DNA from 2 places in the Pseudalkalibacillus sp. Hm43 genome. Region 1 is predicted to be linked to the other one. Evidence: riboswitches for the same ligand, from Rfam matches in the RefSeq annotation. Region 1 holds a riboswitch; the other holds the start of a gene.
The links. A riboswitch is a leader RNA that binds a small molecule or an ion and turns the genes downstream of it on or off. The one in region 1 is predicted to bind S-adenosylmethionine.

Region 1 (7,590 bases):
AGTTCACTTGGCATCGTATGAATCGATTTAATCCTGCCCGGATTGGCGGACAATACGATGACCCGATCAGACATCGCAATCGATTCCCCGATATCATGGGTGACGAGAAGAGCTGTCTTTTGGTGCTCTTTCAAGGTATTGAATACGAGATTCTCCAGTTTCAGCTTCGTCTGATAATCGAGTGCGGAGAAGGGTTCATCTAACAATAATAATACCGGCTGGGTCGCTAACGTACGGACAAGCGCGATCCGCTGCCGCATACCTCCGGATAACTCATGAGGATATTTCGTCCGTGTATGCTCCAAGTTCAGCTGCTCGAGCAGATCGAGTGCAAATGTTTTACTCATCTTATTGAGTTTGTGCTGGATTTTTAGACCGATGAAGATGTTCTCTTCAATCGTCCGCCACGGAAAAAGGTAATCCTGTTGAAACATATAACCGATCTGATTGTGGGCTTTTTGGACATTTTCGTTCTGGATTTTTACTGATCCAATCGTCGGGGTCAGTAGGCCTGCAATTAATGAGAGCAGTGTTGTCTTGCCGCAACCGCTCGGACCGAGGAAGGAGACGAATTCCCCTTCCTCGATTTGAAGCGAGATGTTTTCCAGTGCCGTTGTGACGGATTGAGTAGAGAAGTAGGCGTGTGTCAGTTGATCGACAGTTAAGAATGCCAACCGAATCTCCTCCTCTTACTTAGCCACTCGCTCTGCAATATCCGTGTTCACGAGTATGTCATGGTCGACTTGTTTCGGAAGCTCACCGGCTTCATCCATAATCGTCTGCAAGTTGTTCCATTCTTCTACATCGAGGATCGGATTCGTTGCATAACTGTGTTGTTCTTTGTATCGTTGAGTTACAGTTTCAATCAATTCGATCGATGTATCATCGAAATAAGGCTCGATGACTTCAGCAATTTCTTTAGCTGAATGACTATCGACCCATTGCTGCGCTTTATATAAAGCACGAGTGAACCGTTCGATGACGTCTTCATTTTCTTTCAAGTAGCTCTGTTTGGACATGAATGTCGTGTACGGGATTTTCCCAGACTCTTTCCCGAATGATGCGACGATGTGACCGATGCCTTGCTGCTCGAACAAGCTGGCGGTCGGTTCGAACAATTGTACATAATCTCCTGTACCAGAGGCGAATGAGTTGGCAATGTTCGCGAATTCGATGTTTTGGATCAGATTCAAGTCTTTATGAGGATCGATGCCGTGCTTTTTCAATCCGAATTCACCGGCCATTTGTGGCATTCCGCCTTTCCGTTGACCAAGGAAAGTGCTGCCCTTCAATTGATCCCAAGAGAACGTTTCAGGTTTTTCACGGGCGACGAGGAACGTTCCATCCGTTTGGGTCAGCTGTGCGAAGTTGATGACAGGGTCGTTCGTACCTTGGGCATAGACATAGATGGTCGTCTCTGATCCGACGAGGGCGATGTCCGCTCCATCCGACAACAAGGCTGTCATCGTTTTATCTCCGCCCCACGTCGTTGTCAGCTCAAGCTCAATACCTTCCTCTTCAAAAAAGCCCTTTTCAATGGCGACATATTGAGGAGCATAGAAGATCGAGCGTGTCACTTCAGCGACCCGTACTTTGTCGTTTGTAGAACTGTCAGAGCATCCAGCTGCTAGTAAGGTGAATGCTAGTATGACAGAAGCTGCTCCTGCGATATGACGTCTTATTTTTTTAAACATTGGTATCCCTCCACAAACTATAGATGAAATAGTCTATGAAGGGACCAGTCAATGTGTGTTCGCCTAATTTGAGCTAGAGGTGTGGCCATGTTTACGTCTGATTTAGTGGAAAAAATGCAGCGATACCCATCGCCGCATCCTGATATAAAATTGTATGTCGTTACATATCGGAGCCAGGGACTTCGTGTGAAAGGATTGCTTGCAGTACCGGCTTCTGAAGATTTGTTACCTGGTCTTTTATATTTGAGAGGCGGGATCAAACAGGTCGGAAAGGTGCGGGTAGCTCGTATCATCCAGTTTGCCTCGCAGGGCTTTGTGGTGTTCGCACCTCATTATCGCGGGAATGAAGGTGGCGAGGGACAGGAGGATTTTTGTGGAGAAGACCGGCATGATGCGTTTTCAGCACTGCAAGTCTTGAAAGAGCTACCAGCAGTGGATGAAACGTCAATGCATGTGTTCGGATTTTCCCGTGGAGGAGCAATGGCACTATTCACAGCGGGCTATTGCGTAGACCTGGTTCGTTCTGTTGTCGTGTGGGGCGGCGTTTCCGACATGAAGCTCACGTATGAGGAGCGGAAGGGCTTGCGGAAGATGTTGAAGCGAGTGGTCGGCGGTTCCGTTTACAAGTACCCGGAACGGTATGAGTGGCGCTCCCCGCTTCATCTGGTGGGCGGGTTCGATGCGCCTGTATTGATCATCCACGGTGTATACGATCAAAATGTTACGATTGAGCACGCTTACCTTTTGGAAAAAGAGTTGGCTAAACAGGGTAAGCAGTTTGAGACGTGGTACATTAAGGACGACCACCATTTCACCCCGGCTAAAAAGCTTCAAGTGACCCGGGACTTATGTACCTGGATGAAAAAACAAAAATAAAGCCGTGAAAAAAACTCATCTTCGGATGAGTTTTTTCTTTATGAGGAAGTGGGTCTGATTTACTATTTTCCCCAAGTCGAAGCGAAAGTTCCCCAAGCCAGGCTAAACACTCCATGAAAAACCGAAAAAGCTCAAAAAAAGAAGCGACCCTTCGTTAGGGTCGCTCCTCATCGTATTTTTTAGACCAGTGGTCCTGCTTTTTTGATTTCTTCTGTTACGTTCGGGAACTTATTGAAGTTTTCTTTGAACTTCAGTGCAAGTTCGCGTGCTTTTTTGTCATACGCGTCTTGATCACTCCACGTTTTCTTCGGTTGAAGCACTTCTCCAGGAACACCTGGGCAGCGCGTCGGGATGTGCAAGCCGAAGATTGGATCTTTTACCGTTTCAGTGGAGCGCAATTCGCCTTCAAGTGCGGCTTGAACCATCGCACGAGTGTATGGAAGGTTCATACGCTTACCAACACCGTATTCGCCACCAGACCAGCCTGTGTTCACAAGGTACACATCAACGTCATGCTGCTCGATCTTTTCACCGAGCATCTTCGCGTAACGCTCTGCATGTAAAGGCAAGAACGGTGAACCGAAGCATGTAGAGAATGTTGCTTGTGGTGATGTAACACCACGCTCTGTACCTGCAAGCTTACTCGTGTAACCGGATAAGAAGTGGTACATCGCTTGTTCTTTCGTCAACTTACTGATTGGAGGCAATACGCCGAATGCATCAGCTGTAAGGAAGATGATCGTGTTCGGATTACCCGCAACACTTGGTGTAATGACGTTCGGAATTGCATCGATCGGGTATGCTGCACGTGTATTCTCAGTCAACGTCGTATTGTCATAATCGACGACACGTGATTCTTCATCTGATACGACGTTTTCAAGGACCGTTCCGAATTTGATTGCATTCCAGATTTGCGGTTCTTTCTCCTGAGAAAGGTTGATACACTTCGCGTAGCAACCGCCTTCGATATTGAAGATGCCGTTGTTTGCCCAGCCATGCTCATCGTCCCCGATCAAGCGGCGGTTCGGATCAGCGGAAAGGGTTGTTTTACCTGTACCACTAAGACCGAAGAATAACGCAACATCGCCTTCTTGACCGACGTTTGCAGAACAGTGCATAGACAAGATGTCTTTCTCCGGAAGGATGTAATTCATGACAGAGAAGATGGATTTTTTGATCTCACCAGCGTATTCTGTTCCACCGATGAGAACGATGCGCTTTTCAAATGAGATGATGATGAACGTTTCAGAGTTTGTTCCGTCCACAACAGGATCAGCTTGGAATCCAGGTGCTGAAATGACCTGAAACTCTGGTGTGAAGCCATTTAAATCGCTTTCATTTGGGCGGATGAAAAGTTGGCGTGCGAAAAGGTTATGCCACGCATATTCGTTGATGACTTGAAGCGGCAATTGATACGCCTTGTCAGCTCCAGCAAATCCTTCAAAAACGAACGTTTCATCTTTATTCATTAAGTATTCGATCACTTTTTTATATAAGTTATTGAACTTCTCTTCTTCGATCGGTTGGTTTACTGAACCCCAATCAATCTTGTCCTTTACTGAAGGTTCCATTACGATATATTTATCTTTAGGTGAGCGACCAGTGTATTTTCCTGTTTCAACTTGAAGAGCGCCTGTAGAAGTGAGGCTGCCTTCTTTACGTGTTAGTGCTTTTTCAACTAATAATGGAGTAGATAAGTTCTTATTCGTAGTAGATTTACCGATAAGTTCGTCAGTTAAAGAAGTAAATTGTGCCGTATTCATGTAAACCCATCCTTTTCAACATAATTATTTAACTCTGTCCTATGTTCGAGTTGATGCTGCAAAACCCACTGCGATAAGGATTAAGAGGCTTGAGTTTTGCCTGTTTCATTATACATCCTATTCGTCTGAATTAGTATAACATATTTATTTTAATAATGTATACTATTTTTCCGAATTTGTGACAGTTGAAACATTCTCCTCACATGAAATAGGCATTTTCTTAACAAATGCCCTATATATACCGCTTCCCAGCTTTTACATATTCAATTTCGTTGACATACCTATAGTACTGCGGTATGATATTGCGAGAACGGCTACTCTTATTCCGAGTAGGTGGAGGGACAGGCCCAATGAAACCCAGCAACCGACACCACAGGTGAGAAGGTGCTAACCTGAAAAATAAGAGGGTGAAAGGTTTACAACGAACCACCTTTCCTCTATTAGAAGGAAAGGTTTTTTTTTACGTAAAGAACCGATAACTTTTCTGCATGGAGATCTTCGATGTTGTTGAAAAGTTTACGAACTTAGTATAAGTGCAACTAGGGCTCAGTCATCGCCTTCTACTTGACTTCACCAAGTTTTCTTTACGTTTAACAGGGAGAATCCTTTCTTAAGAATGAATATAAGTGCAAACAAATTTGTCAGCTACATAACAGGTGTTAGGAACGTACGCTTACAAATAATTGAAAGATTGATGGCACTTTTTCGTACGGAATGAGTACCGTATCAATTATCAGCGATATTTTTTTGGGGTATCGCCGAGGAGGTTCCGTAATGTCAAAAAGCAGACGTCTATTCACATCTGAGTCCGTTACAGAAGGTCATCCGGATAAAATCTGTGACCAGATCTCAGACGCAATTCTAGACGAAATTCTATCCAGTGACCCGAATGCCCGGGTTGCGTGTGAAACATCTGTCAACACAGGACTCGTACTTGTAGCAGGTGAAATCACGACTTCTACTTATGTAGATATTCCGAAAATCGTACGTGAAACGGTAAAAGGCATTGGCTATACACGTGCAAAATACGGATTTGACTATGAGACTTGTGCAGTCTTGACTTCCATTGATGAACAGTCTGCGGACATCGCTGCTGGTGTCAACCAGGCTCTTGAAGCAAGAGAAGGTACAATGTCAGATGAAGAGATTGAGGCAATCGGTGCAGGTGACCAAGGATTGATGTTCGGTTACGCAACGAAAGAAACACCAGAATTGATGCCTTTGCCGATCTCTTTGTCACATAAATTGAGCCGTCGCCTGACAGAAGTCCGTAAGAATGAGGTTGTTCCTTACCTTCGTCCGGACGGTAAGACACAGGTAACTGTAGAATATGATGAAGACGGTCAACCTGTGCGCGTTGATACGGTTGTTATCTCGACTCAACACCACCCAGAAGTTACACTTGAGCAAATCAAGCGCGACTTGAAAGAGCATGTCATCAATCCGGTCGTACCGAGCGAGTTGATTGATGAGAATACAAAATATTTCATCAACCCGACTGGCCGCTTCGTAATCGGTGGGCCACAAGGGGATGCAGGACTGACTGGACGTAAGATCATCGTTGATACCTACGGTGGATATGCACGTCACGGCGGTGGCGCATTCTCTGGTAAGGATCCGACGAAAGTGGACCGTTCTGCAGCTTATGCGGCTCGTTATGTTGCGAAAAACATCGTCGCTGCAGATCTTGCAGATAAGTGTGAAGTTCAATTGGCGTATGCCATCGGAGTTGCACAACCTGTATCCATTTCAATCGATACATTCGAAACTGGAAAAGTTTCAGAAGAGAAGCTGGTTGAGCTAGTCCGTGAAAACTTCGACCTTCGTCCTGCTGGCATCATCAAGATGCTCGACCTTCGTCGTCCGATTTACAAGCAGACCGCTGCTTACGGGCACTTCGGACGTACAGACATCGAATTGCCATGGGAGCAAACAGATAAAGCTGAAATTTTGAAAAACAATGCATAAAAATAAAGGAATGGCTGTCACGAACACGTGGCAGCCATTTTTTTCATTCTAAAATAGAATACATTACCGTATACATTATCAGAAAATTGTTGCATTAATAGGTAGTAGTCGAATAAACTGGTAATACCAGAATGAATATTGGTATTACCAATGGAGGGTGAAAACATGAGGTCAACTGATCGAGTGGAACAACAAATTATTGAAAGGGTGATCGAAGGATCGATTCCAATCGGTACCAAGGTTCCATCTGAAAGGGAGTTAGCGGCTACATTTGAGGTGGGGAGACCCGTTATACGTGAGGTTCTTCAGAGGCTTGAAAGAGATGGGTGGCTCACGATACGACAAGGTCAACGTGCTGTTGTCAATGACTTTTGGAAACAAGGCAATTTGATGACGCTTGTACATTACATAAGACATAAAGAAGTAATTCCGAATACATTTATCGTTCACCTTCTTGAACTAAGAAGAGCAATCCTTCCTGCCTATGTTTATGATGCTGTTAAAGAAAACCCTATGAATGTCGTTTCCCTGCTTACTGAAATCAGTAGCTTAGAGGAGGCCCCGGAGGCCTATGCCGAATTTGATTGGTGGTTGCAGAGACGTTTAGCTGAAGGTTCGAGCAATCCGATTTATCTCCTCTTATTAAACAGCTTTCAAAAATTGTACATTGAGATGGCGATCGTCTATTTTGAAGATTCACGCTATCGAAGTGCATCAATGGAATACTACAAACAATTATTTGAAGCAGCTGTTGAGCGGGATGCCAAAAGAGCAAAGCATTTAGCAGAAGATATGATGGATCGAAGTATCGAAATGTGGAAGCTTCATAATTTAGTAAATAATGAATAGGAGGTTCTCATGAACAAGGTTTATCGAGATTTCTTCTTTTTCCCTGATGTGATTATATTACTGGGCCTTATTCTCGTCAGCTCTACCGCTTTATTTTTCACACAGCCTGGAACAGAACTCTTCATTTCGTTTGTTATCGGATTAGTCGCCTTTGTTGGTAGTGAATACTTGACGCACCGATTCCTTTTCCACCTGAAAACACCGAAGAATCCTTACCTCCTTAAACTATTGAAACGACTCCATTATGATCACCATTCATCTCCAGACAACCTGCATCTCTTGTTCTTGCCGATTTGGTACAGCCTGCCCAATATGCTCATTTGGTCTGCCGTTTGTTATTTAATCACGAGCAATATATGGATCACTTTAGCGTTTGCTCTCGGTCTGCAGGTGATGTTGCTCTTATATGAGTGGAAACATTACGTGGCACACAGGCCAAT
Region 2 (7,590 bases), 1.8 Mb from region 1:
TACTGAAAACCAGGAGGCCAATCCAGGAGATGCCGAAGCACCCGAGCGTCCACCATAGCGTCGAAACGCCATACGAATAGGCCCAGGCGGGGACCCCGAGGAACAGGTTGGCACTGGCAAACGAGGCACCGAAGCTCATTCCGACGATCCATGGATTCACTTTCCCTTTGGCGATCGTAAAGCCGACGAGGGTTCCGCTATGCGCAGACCCTTTCTTTCCGAGCCATATGACAAATGCGAAATAGGCGGCGAGCAATACAACAGTGATCCAAATGAATGAAATGGCGTATGATCCCATTACGACTCCCTCTCCTTACTTTCCTTCGGATACAGATGATTCCATAGACCAAGACCGATGACCCAGAAGACGAACAAACCGATTAGATAAAATGTGAACATTGGCCCCACTCCTTAAATATGTTGTAGAGTTTTCCCTTTGCGGTATTGTGTTCCTGTATGCGTATCCGGTAGCTTGACCTTCCCGTGCCCGAACAATTTCTCCCGGTAAGTCCCTTGTTCATATTCATGCTGAACGAGTCCACGATCCTGCAGGATCGGAACGACCAGCTCGACGAAATCCTCGAAAGTTCCAGGTGCAAGGGTATACGCGATGTTAAAGCCATCGACATCCGCTTCCCTCACCCAGCGCTCCAGTTCATCCGCCACCTGTTCCGGTGATCCAACGACAAGCGGTCCGCGACCACCAAGACCGACGTGCTTCGCCAGTTCCTCAACCGTCCATCGCCGGTTCGGATCGGCTGTCGTAAATACCTCCACGGAGGATCGCATCGCATCATTTTCGATATACTCAAGGGTCTGATCCGGACTGAACTGGGAAAAATCGATTCCTGTCCATCCCCCAAGTAGCGCCAACGCTCCGTCATAGCTGATGTAGCTTTTCTGTTCTTCGTACTTTTGCTTCGCTTCCTCTTCTGTCCGACCGACAATTGGTGTGAACACCGTAAAGACCTTGACACTATCCGCTCCACGCCCATTTTCATCAGCTTTTAAACGAATATCATCGACCGTCTTCCGCACGATTTGTGGCGTTGGACCGGCTACGAAAACACATTCGGCGTGCCTTGCTGCGAACTTTCGTCCACGTGGGGACGCGCCTGCTTGATAGAGGACGGGTGTCCCTTGAGGAGAAGGGTCACACAGGTGTATTCCCTGTACTTTGTAAAACGCTCCGTCATGATTGATGGCATGCACTTTTTCCGGATCGGCGAACACCCGCGATGTCTTATCGTGCTTCACCGCATCGTCCTCCCAGCTGCCTTCCCAGAGCTTGTAGCTTACCTCAAGGAATTCCTCCGCCAGCTCATAACGGTTATCATGACCGATTTGTCGATCAAGCCCGTAGTTCCGAGCAGCACTGTCGAGGTACGAGCAAACGATGTTCCATGCCACGCGCCCTTTCGTCAGGTGATCGAGGGTTGAAAATCGCCTCGCAAGTGTATACGGCTGTTCATAGGTAAGTGTATACGTAAGTCCGAAGCTCAAATGTTCGGTCGCCTGTGCCATCGCTGGAACGAGCAAGAGGGGATCATTGACTGGGATCTGCACGCCTTCCCGTATGGCCGTATCCTGACTTCCCTGATACACATCATAAACCCCGACCACATCCGCTAAAAACAGGCCGTCGAACTTTCCTTTTTCAAGGAGCTGTGCAAGCTCCACCCAATAATTCACATCGTTATACCGAAGCGACTGATCGTCCGGATGTGCCCAAAGCCCTGGTGATTGATGCCCCGCACACCCCATATCAAATGCGTTCAACAAGATTCGTTTCGTCATGATTACTCCTCCTTTTTCAAATAAAAAACCCTCTTCCAAAATAAGAAGAGGGCTGAAAATACGTTTCATATCGCTCTTCTTATCTTTCAAGCACATCGGCTTGCTGGAGTTGGCACAGTACTGCACGCAGTCTGTTGCCGAGGTTTCGCAGGGCCAGTCCCTCCACCTCTCTGGATAAGAAATGCAACTATTCTTTTTAAAAACATACCGTTCGTTCACCAATCACCTCTTTCAACAAAATAATAAAACCTCTTCTTAACGAATAAGAAGAGGTTGAAAATACGTAATCTCACGGCTCTTCTTATCTTTCAAGCACATTGACTTGCTGGAGTTGGCACAGTACTGCACGCAGTCTGTTGCCGAGGTTTCGCAGGGCCAGTCCCTCCACCTCTCTGGATAAGAATTCGATTCAGTTGTCATTTTTAATATGAATAATAATCTACTATCCACACGTGCACCTGTCAACAGGAATTTTGAATTTTTTTAAAATAAAAAAGGAGCACCCTACACAAATCCCATGATTTGTTTACACATAAACTATTGATATTAGTAAGTTCAAAAATAATAGGGTGCTTGTACAAGCAAACTCCACATTCCTAAATAAACTGTTAATAGGAGGTGCTTGCATGAAACGTTGCTCTATCAAAAGTTTTACTAGTGTATCTTGTCCTATTCCGCTTCCATCCAAAGAAAGCCCAGAATGTACACAGCGAAGAAATGAAATAGATACTGTTCCTTTTACAACCCCATCATTTGGACAAATATTCTTTATTAACCAACTATTTATTTTTATGGATGCCAAAACAGCTTGCCAAAATATTGATAATGAGTTTAGTTTGATTAACGAGCAAGATTTAAATGATCCTAATATTATTGTGACCCTTAAACAGATGTTTACCGTTAATAATACACTCTGCTCCATTGTTACGTGGGCACTAATAAATGGTCAACCAAAGCTTGTACAAATATTCGGGGAAAATTGTGTATGTGTTAACGGATGTCTTATCTTATGTGAAGATGTTGACTATGAAGTTTTGAAAACTCCCTCTTTGAATTGCCCTGCATTTGTTTTATGTATTAGACCACCTGCTTAAGGGCAGCTGACCATTACAATATAGAGAAAGCAAGAGTTCCCAAATGCGGAATCTCTTGCTTTCTTTGTGTGCTATTCTTTTATCCCATATCCCATACAAGTACGAGCAGTGTACCGAAGACGGTGAACAGGGCGATGATGACGCCGTAGTAGACGTTCGCGTAAATCGCGCCTTTATCTTCTGTTTCACCGGCGTGCATGAACACGACGAGCTGTAGGCCCGCTTGAAGGAACGCCGTGATCAGAAGGACCGTCATTGCGACTGCATACGACATGTCGAAGAAATAGACGCCCATCGCGACTGCCGTCAGTACCAATGAGAAGACAAATCCCATGATCTGTTTACGAGGAAAGAGTTCGCTCATATTACAACATTCCTTTCAAATAGATGAAACTGAAAATGAAGATCCAAACAACGTCCAAGAAGTGCCAGTACAGTGAGAAGATGAACGACTTGTTACCTGTTTCAGGCGTCAAGCCACGCTTCTTCACTTGCATCATGATGTAGAGACCCCAGAACAATCCGACAGTTACGTGCGCTCCGTGTGTTCCAAGTGTCGTGAGCAAGATCGACGTGAACGCACTCGTTTGGATGCCTGCTCCTTCATGTGCGTACGTAAAGAATTCGAAAATCTCTACGCCTAAGAATCCAAGCCCGAGGGCGAGCGTAATTCCGAAGAACCACAGCATCGCCTTCTGGCGACCGAGACGCATCGCATGAATTCCCAGTCCGATTGTAAAACTACTTGTCAAAAGCAAGAACGTTTCAATGAGAACCGGCGTGATCACGAAAATCTCAGCCCCACCCGGACCATTCCCTGTGCGGTTTTCTAGTGTGAAATACGTCGCGAATAGCGTCGCAAACAACATGATTTCCGCACCTAGGAACATCCAGAATCCGAAGATCTTCAATCTATTTTCTTCTGTACTATATTCTAACGGCAGCGAGTGATCGATTTTCATAATTAAGCACCTCGCATTTCTGATTCTGTGTCTTCGATTTCTTCCACAGAAATGTAATGACCGTGATCGATTTCAAATGAACGCATTGTCATGAAGACGAAGATTGCGATCGTTGCAATGATCGCCGGAATCCATAAGCTGAAGATGAGCGCGAAGCCCCATACAAAGAATACACAGCTCATGATGAACGGTATACCACTGTTGTTCGGCATGTGAATCTTCTTATACTCGCCTTTAAACAGCTCATGCCCCTTCTTCTTCGCATCCCAAAGTGCTTCGCTGGATGCGACTTCCGGTGTAACTGCAAAGTTATAGTGTGGTACTGGTGTGTGCGTCGCCCACTCAAGTGTACGCGCATTCCACGGGTCAGCACCGATATCACGTGAAGCATAACGGACACTGTGATAGATGTTGTACACAATCAGTACGAATCCGACTGCCATGATCGCAGCTCCGATAAAGGAAACCATGTTCATCGGACCAAATCCAGTAGACTCAGAATACGTGTACATACGGCGTGCTTGACCGTCCAAGCCTGTGATATACATCGGGATGAACGCGAGTATGAATCCAATCGATAGCAACCATGCCGTCCACTTTCCTATTCTTTCGTTCAGCATGAAGCCGAACATCTTCGGCCAGTAGTACGTGAGTCCAGCAAGCATCGCGAATACGACACCAGGGATGATCACGTTATGGAAGTGAGCGACCAGGAACATCGTATTGTGATACTGATAGTCCGCCGCTGACATTGCAAGCATGACCCCTGTCACTCCACCAAGTGTGAAGAGCGGGATGAATAGGATCGAATACAGCATCGGTGATGTGAACTCGATTTTACCCTTCCATAGTGTCAGCAACCAGTTGAAGATCTTGACTCCTGTCGGAACCGCAATCGCCATCGTCGTGATGGAGAAGATGCTGTTCGCGAATGCGCCTTGACCCATTGTGAAAAAGTGGTGGGCCCATACGACGAAGGATAGGAGTGAAATCAAGACCATTGATCCGACCATCGACTTGTATCCGTATAAATTACGACGTGCAAACGTCGAGATAATTTCACTGTAAAGTCCGAATGCCGGCAGAATCAGGATATACACTTCAGGATGTCCCCAAACCCAGAACAGGTTCGCCCAAAGCATCGCCATTCCGCCGTTATCGAGCGTAAAGAACTGTGTTCCGAATAGGAGGTCCATCGTTCCGAATGCGAGAGCAACCGTCAATACCGGGAATGCGAAGATGATGATGACACTTGTGATCAGGATTGACCATGTGAACATCGGCATCTTCATAAGCGTCATGCCTGGTGCTCTCATTTTCAAAATGGTCGTCAGGAAGTTGATCCCGGTCAAGAGTGTACCGATTCCGGCAATCTGGATCGCTATCATATAGTAGTGCGAACCGACCGACTCGCCATCAGCGAGCGGGAAGTACGATGTCCACCCTGCGTCCGGTGATCCACCGACCATGAATGAGATATTGAACAGCATCGCACCCATGAAGAACAGCCAGAAGCTGAGTGCATTCAATCGTGGGAACGCAACGTCACGCGCCCCGATTTGAAGCGGTACGACAAAGTTCATGAAGAATATGATAAAAGGCATCGCCATGAACAGGATCATGACAACCCCGTGCGTTGTAAAAATTTCGTTATAGTGCTGCGCATCCAGAATCTCGTTCTCAGGTACAGCGAGCTGGGCACGCATCATGATCGCGTCGACGCCACCTCGGAACAGCATCAAGAGTGCCGAGATGAGATACATGATCCCGATTCGCTTATGGTCAACAGTCGTCAACCATTCGCGCCAAAGGTATCCCCACTTTTTGAAGTAAGTAAGCCCTGCGAGGACGGCAACCAACGTAAGTGCGGCTGCGACCATGGAAGCGTAAATCGCGAAACTCGGATGTGGTATGGCAAATCGTTCAAAGAATTCCATACGATTTGACTCCTTTCAAGATATCTATAATCGGTAAAACCCGTTCATTTACTCGTGGTGTTTATGATCGTTGCTTTCGCTTCCCTTTTTAGAGGAAGCGTGATGGTCATGGCCATCTTTCTTTTCGTCTTCCTTGTGCATATCGTGTTCTTCGTACTTGTCACCTTCGTGGTGATGTTCCGGTGCCGGTTCGTATTGTTGCTGTGTTCCGGTGAACGTCATGCGTCCAAGGTGACCTGGCTCAAGCAGTTCCTCAAATTTCTCTTCAGTCAGAGGATCCGCGTTGTCTTTGACTTCTTTTACCCATTCGTCGAACTCTTGTTGAGACATCGCCGTTACGTCGAACGTGTTCTCGGCGAACCCTTTACCAGAGAAGTTGGCGTTCCGTCCCATGAAGTCGCCTTCTACGTCAGCCGCGAGATGCAGCGTTGTGACATGGGCGTTCATCGCGTATTTCTGTCCTCCAAGCTGAGGAATCCAGAAACTCGTGATCGGTCCGTGTGAGTAGAGTCGGAATTCTAGCGGACGATCGGTCGGAACGTATAAGTAGTTGACTGTTTCAATGTCTTGCTCCGGATAACTGAAATGCCACTTCCAGTCAGAGGAAGATGCATAAACGACCAATGGTTCTTTGTCTTCGTATCCTTGTGGTGCCGATTCAACGATATAGTTACTCTGAACAGAAACGACGGACAGGATGGCTACGATGATGACCGGAATCCCGACGAGAATCCCTTCCACCCATGGGTTCCCCTCGATGTGTGGTGGTTCATAGTCATCCGGCTGCTTGGATGCCCGATATTTGACGAGCATAATCACAAGCCACACCAGTACGGCAATCACAATACCTGCCATCATGATCATTGTAAAAATGATGTCACTCGCTAACCGTTCCGCTTGCGGTCCTTTCGGATCGAGCACAGTCAGCTGTTCACACCCCGTCAGGACGGAGAGCACAAACATCATGAGCGCAAACAAACCCAACTTGAGTTTCATACACGTTCCCCTCTTTCTCCTTGCTAAAATCTATGAAAATCACTATCATCTAAAGTTCTTGACCCTAATATATCAGGTTTTTCGGCGGACTTTGTGAAGTTTTGAACGTTGTCACTAAATCGCAAAAAACTTTTGACAAACCTTTGTCAGTTGTCTGAAAACAGTCACAATCTGGACAAAAATGTAGGACGGATCCCCGTGGGACCGTCCTTTCCTAATGGATTTATTGAAAATGAGGGACGGTTCTTTTGTGAACCGTCCTTTTCCTTATGGGGTTTTGTAGTAAGAATGAACCGATTTACAAGACGAGTGCTCGTTTTTACAAGACCGAAGCTGATTTTTCTAAAACAAGCCGTCATTTTTCTAAAACCACCAGTGATTTTTCTAAAACCAACACCAAGTTTTACATAACAAAGCCCCATATTGTCATTACACACTCAAAAAGCTGCGCAAAAGGTCCATTTTCACAGACTTTCTAGGCAGCTTTTTTACATAATGAAGCGATTGGAGATCTTTTTCAGTTAAAAGTGCACCTTTTTCCAACTGGGAGTCGTCTGTTTTGTAAAGAGATTATGCGGAGTGATTGTATGATTGAGTATTCGAATTGGGAGTCCGCGACAAATGAGGAGATCCTCCAGCTGTTGATGGAGGATTACGGGACCGATGCAATGCACGTCGCTTTTTCCTATGTAAAAGATTACGCCACAGCTGAAGACCTTGCTCAGGAAGCCTTCATCAAGGTGTATCAAAGCCTGCATCAATTCAAAGGGAATTCGAGCATCAAAACATGGGTGCTGAAAATAA

Region 2: it holds a riboswitch for S-adenosylmethionine, as region 1 does, so the genes downstream of both, ACXQIQ_RS07600 (LLM class flavin-dependent oxidoreductase) here and metK (methionine adenosyltransferase) in region 1, are expected to answer to the same signal.

Annotation. Positions count from the first base shown of each region.
Region 1 is NZ_CM135129.1:3,317,097-3,324,686, forward strand. Features, by position in the region: gene ACXQIQ_RS17235 (ABC transporter ATP-binding protein) at 1-674, opposite strand, end outside; gene ACXQIQ_RS17240 (ABC transporter substrate-binding protein) at 690-1,694, opposite strand; gene ACXQIQ_RS17245 (alpha/beta hydrolase family protein) at 1,782-2,570, shown strand; gene pckA (phosphoenolpyruvate carboxykinase (ATP)) at 2,750-4,333, opposite strand; SAM riboswitch class I at 4,651-4,739, shown strand; gene metK (methionine adenosyltransferase) at 5,108-6,301, shown strand; gene ACXQIQ_RS17260 (GntR family transcriptional regulator) at 6,467-7,150, shown strand; gene ACXQIQ_RS17265 (sterol desaturase family protein) at 7,160-7,590, shown strand, end outside.
Region 2 is NZ_CM135129.1:1,416,327-1,423,916, forward strand. Features, by position in the region: gene ACXQIQ_RS07595 (sodium:solute symporter family transporter) at 1-298, opposite strand, end outside; gene ACXQIQ_RS07600 (LLM class flavin-dependent oxidoreductase) at 412-1,797, opposite strand; SAM riboswitch class I at 1,874-1,978, opposite strand; SAM riboswitch class I at 2,096-2,200, opposite strand; gene ACXQIQ_RS07605 (hypothetical protein) at 2,424-2,891, shown strand; gene qoxD (cytochrome aa3 quinol oxidase subunit IV) at 2,971-3,255, opposite strand; gene qoxC (cytochrome aa3 quinol oxidase subunit III) at 3,257-3,853, opposite strand; gene qoxB (cytochrome aa3 quinol oxidase subunit I) at 3,856-5,790, opposite strand; gene qoxA (cytochrome aa3 quinol oxidase subunit II) at 5,839-6,786, opposite strand; gene ACXQIQ_RS07630 (sigma-70 family RNA polymerase sigma factor) at 7,374-7,590, shown strand, end outside.